Regions from separate parts of the Herbaspirillum sp. BH-1 genome, predicted to be linked through region 1. Evidence: predicted binding sites of a transcription regulator. Region 1 holds the regulator's gene; the other holds the start of a gene.
The links. Region 1 encodes LexA, which represses DNA repair genes until DNA is damaged. Its sites were predicted from a motif close to ACTGTATNNNNATACAGT; they were not measured.

Region 1 (2,394 bases):
CCCAGCTTGAGATAGCTGTTGGAGTCCTTGGGGGCGATGTCGATGACGCGCAGCAGGTGTTCGTGGGCTTCGGTGACCTTGTTCAGTTTCAGGTAGGTATCGGCAATCTTGTTGTGCGCGTAGGTATCTTCCGGGTCCAGAAGGATTGCTGTCTTGTGGGACTCCAGGGCTTCCTTGTACATCTCCATGGCATGGAAGGCTTCGCCCAGGGCGGTGTGCGAAGGGGCGAAGTTGATCTGCAGTTCCAGTGACTTGAGGATGGTTGCGACCGCCTCGTCATAGCGCTTCGCTTCCACCAGTGCCCGCCCCAGATGGGAGAGCGGGCCGGGGGCCTCTGGCTCGCGCTTGACCGCATCCTCGAAGTAGGCGATCGAGGCATCCGGGTCGTTCTTTTCATGCAAGGCATTGGCCAGGCCGACGCGGGCCGTCCGGCTTTCCTTGTCGACTTCGATGGCGCGTTCATAGATCCTGATGGCTTCATCGATGCGATCCTGTGCCAGGAGTGCGGCTGCCAGGTTGCTCAGATACTCGGCATTCTCCGGATCAGCCGCGATGGTCTTGCGAAGATAGTGTTCGGCATCGGCGTGCAGGCCCTCCTGCATGGCGATGAGTCCGCGTGCATGGTTGGCGAACACCAGGGTGGGAGCGCGCCCCAGCACGGCAGTACACAGGGCCTTTGCTTCATCAACCTTGCGATTATCCAGAAGATCCAGGCATTTGCGGACATCCAGCAGGTCTTGCAGATGGGACTGGGTGGCGGCCTGGGCCTGGTTACCGTGCTTGTTGCTGCTCTTGCGCGTCGACATCGAAAGGGATCCTCTTGGTTGGGCGCATGCTTTGCGCCGGACATAGCTGTCCACCAGAAATAATATGCGCAAGGACCGGATGCCGAAGAGGCGAATAGAAAGCAAAAAACCTTCGTTTTAGACGAAGGTTCCTTGGGAGGGGGATCGGCGCGGTGGTGGGCGCCGATGCATCGGGAGCGGCAGGCTTGCTCCCTGCTGGTTTAATGCCAGCTGCGCAACAACCCGACGGCAAGCCCTTCAAGAGCAAACTGGTCGGCGTCCGGCTTGACGATGATGGGTTCGAATTCCGGATTTTCCGGGAAGAGCGTGATGACCGAGCCGGTCTTCTGGTAGCGCTTGACGGTGACCTCGTCGGCCAGTCGCGCCACCACGATCTGCCCGTTGCGCGCCTGGTCGGTCTTGCGGACCGCCAGCAGATCGCCATCGAGAATGCCGGCGTCGCGCATGGACATGCCGCGCACCTTCAACAGGTAATCGGGCTTGCTGGGGAACATCGCCGGATCGACCTGGTAGGTCTTCTCGACATGCTCCTGCGCCAGGATGGGCGAGCCGGCAGCCACGCGACCGATCAGGGGCAGGCTCAACTGCATCAGGGCGGGGTGGGGCAGGGCCATCTGGCGGGCGATGCCGCTTGATGCGGGTACGCCGGATTCACGCAGGCGGATGCCGCGGGAGGTGCCAGGGGATATTTCGATGGCGCCCTTGCGGGCCAGTGCCTGCAGGTGCTCTTCAGCGGCATTGGCGGAGCGGAAGCCAAGCTCGGCAGCGATCTCGGCGCGCGTGGGAGGGAAGCCGGTGTTCTCGATGGCGTTCTTGATCAGGTTCAGGATCTGTTCCTGGCGCGCGGTCAGTTTGAGCATGGGGTAGGCCTTTCTCTGGGGGAAGGCTGTTTGGATGAACAGTCTGTATTTTTATACAGGTGCAATCCTTGTGTCAACGGCAACATGCACTTTCTGGTGCTGCAAGAACGGTTTTTCCTGTCTATATATAAATAGATGAAATATCTTGTGCGGCCTATCTGCCCAGTGCGATGGCTCCGCCTGTGTCTACCTGACCTCGCCAGCGATAGTCGACATTGCTGTTATGCCAGAAACCTTGTATGATCTTGGGTTTTCCTCTTCCCACACCCGTCTTGACGCCGGGGTGGGCGTCTTCAATAAGTCCATAAGGAGTCTACATGCGTCATTATGAAATCGTATTTATCGTCCACCCGGACCAAAGCGAGCAAGTGCCGGCGATGATCGAGCGTTACAAGGGCATCGTCACCACCCGCGGCGGCAAGGTTCACCGTGTCGAAGATTGGGGCCGTCGTCAACTGGCCTACCAGATCCAGAAGCTGGCCAAGGCTCACTATGTCTGCCTGAACATCGAAGTCGACAGCGAAACGCTGGCCGAGATCGAAACCGGCTTCAAGTTCAACGACGCCGTCCTGCGCCACCTGACCGTCAAGATGAAGAAGGCCGAAACCGGTCCTTCCCCCATCCTGAAGGCAGTGCAGAAGGAAGACGCGGCCAAGAGCCGTACCGAAGCACCGGCAGCCTGATTGCGCTGCGATTCATAGCGGAGAGTGAACCAGCTTCAAGTCATC
Region 2 (2,394 bases), on a different contig from region 1:
GCGATCTGCGCCATGGTCGCGGCCGACCTGGCGGTGGCCGAATACACGGCGCTGCAGGTCAAGCAGGCCGTGGCCGGCCATGGACGGGCGCAAAAGGCGCAGGTGCAGGAAATGGTGGCGCGGTTGCTGAAACTGCCGGGATTGCCCGGCACCGATGCCGCCGATGCGCTGGGCGTGGCGATCTGCCATGCGCACGGGGGAGGGGTCTTGTCCGACCTGGGGGCGCTGGCCCCGGCGCTGGCGCGCAAGGGCATCCGCATGCGCGGCGGGCGGCTGGTCGGTTAGTCTTTCGTCTTGAAGAGCGACAGCACGCGCTGCGCCAGCTTCACCATCACCAGCACCACCGCACCGGCGACCACGCCGAAGAGCGCATTCAATACCGCAGGCGCAATCGCGCCCAGTACCGGGCCGATCACCGCAACGCCCTCTACGGCAACTGCTGCCGCTTCGATGGCGTGATGGGGAAACGGTAGGCCGTGGGTCAGGATGCCGCCGCCCACCATGAACATGGCGATGGTGCCGATCACCGACAGGCTGCGCATCATCTTCGGCGCCGCCGCCAGGATGGCGCGGCCCACCGCAGCCTTCAGACGGCCCCAGGCGCTGGAGCCGGCGTGCTGCACCAGGTAGAGGCCACCATCGTCGAGCTTGACGATGCCCGCCACCAGGCCATAGACACCGGCCGTCATGATCAGCGCAATGCCCACCAGTACCGTGATCTGCTGCTGCAGCGGGGCGCCGGCCACTGTCCCCAGCGTGATGGCGATGATCTCGGCCGAGAGGATGAAGTCGGTGCGCACGGCATCCTTGATCTTCTCGCGCTCGTAGCTGACCGGGTCGACGTCCTCGGGCGCGGTGGCGGCGACCTCGTGGTGTCGCTCGTCATGCGGCAGGTATTTGTGGGCCAGTTTCTCGAAGCCCTCGAAGCACAGGAAGGCGCCGCCCAGCATCAGCAGCGGCGTCACCGCCCAGGGAATGAAGGCGCTGATGGCCAGCGCCGCCGGCACCAGGATGGCCTTGTTCTTCAGCGAGCCCTTGGCGACCGCCCACACCACCGGCAGTTCGCGCTCGGCGCGCACCCCGCTGACCTGCTGGGCATTGAGGGCCAGATCGTCGCCCAGCACGCCGGCGGTCTTCTTGGCCGCCATCTTGGTCATCAGGGAAACATCGTCGAGCACCGTGGCGATGTCGTCGATCAATGCGAAGAAGGCGCTGCCGGCCATGGTTGTCCTTTATTCAAGCTTGTTATCGTTGGATACTGTTTATCCGAACAGTGCTGTATCATCCCGGGATTATCACAGAAGCTGCAGCTCACGCACATCAAAGACGCCATGATCGGTCGCCTCTCAGGAATTCTTCTAGAAAAAATCCCCCCGAATCTGCTGGTCGACTGCCAGGGCGTCGGCTACGAGGTGGTGGTGCCGATGAGCACCTTCTACAACCTGCCCGGACTGGGTGAGAAGGTGACGCTGCTGACCCACCTCGCCATCCGCGAGGATGCCCACATCCTGTTCGGGTTTGGGACCGCCGAGGAACGCAATACGTTCAAGGAGCTGATCAAGATTTCCGGCGTCGGTGCCCGTACCGCGCTGGCCATCCTCTCGGGCATGTCGGTGGCCGACCTGGCCCAGGCCGTCACGCTGCAGGAGGCCGGTCGCCTGACCCGCGTGCCGGGCATCGGCAAGAAGACCGCCGAACGCCTGTTGCTGGAACTGAAGGGCAAGCTCGGTGCCGACCTGGGCGCGGTGGCCGGCGTGGTCCACAGCGACGCCACGGCCGACATCCTCAACGCCCTGCTGGCACTGGGTTATTCGGACAAGGAGGCCAGCCTGGCCATGAAGCAGGTTCCCAAGGACGCCAGCGTCTCGGACGGCATCAAGCATGCCCTCAAGGCCCTCTCCAAGGGCTAGGCCAGGGCCGACAAGGATCAGAGCATGAGCATCCAGACCGACGATTTCTCCGAACAGCGCATCATCGCCGCCACTCCGGCTTCGGCCAACGAGGAGGCCATCGAACGCGCCCTGCGGCCCAAGCACCTGGACGAATACGTCGGCCAGGAAAAGGTCCGCGCCCAGCTGGAAATCTTCATCTCGGCCGCCCGCAAGCGCGGCGAACCGCTCGACCATACCCTGCTGTTCGGCCCGCCCGGCCTGGGCAAGACCACCATGGCCCACATCATCGCCCGCGAGATGGGCGTGAACCTGCGCCAGACCTCGGGCCCCGTGCTGGAGCGTGCCGGCGACCTGGCCGCGCTCCTGACCAATCTGGAAGCCAACGATGTGCTCTTCATCGACGAGATCCACCGCATGTCGCCGGTGGTGGAGGAAATCCTCTACCCGGCCCTGGAGGATTATCAGATCGACATCATGATCGGTGAAGGTCCGGCAGCCCGCT

Region 2: the regulator LexA is predicted to act here: its motif matches at 1,258-1,275, upstream of ruvA (Holliday junction branch migration protein RuvA).

What each region holds. Positions count from the first base shown of each region.
Region 1 covers NZ_PKOI01000007.1:199,680-202,073, reverse strand. Annotated here, with positions in the region: gene HBH1_RS12165 (tetratricopeptide repeat protein) at 1-806, opposite strand, end outside; gene lexA (transcriptional repressor LexA) at 1,007-1,666, opposite strand; gene rpsF (30S ribosomal protein S6) at 1,984-2,349, shown strand; gene priB (primosomal replication protein N) at 2,374-2,394, shown strand, end outside.
Region 2 covers NZ_PKOI01000015.1:43,339-45,732, forward strand. Annotated here, with positions in the region: gene ruvC (crossover junction endodeoxyribonuclease RuvC) at 1-285, shown strand, start outside; gene HBH1_RS18235 (DUF808 domain-containing protein) at 282-1,223, opposite strand; gene ruvA (Holliday junction branch migration protein RuvA) at 1,332-1,910, shown strand; gene ruvB (Holliday junction branch migration DNA helicase RuvB) at 1,935-2,394, shown strand, end outside.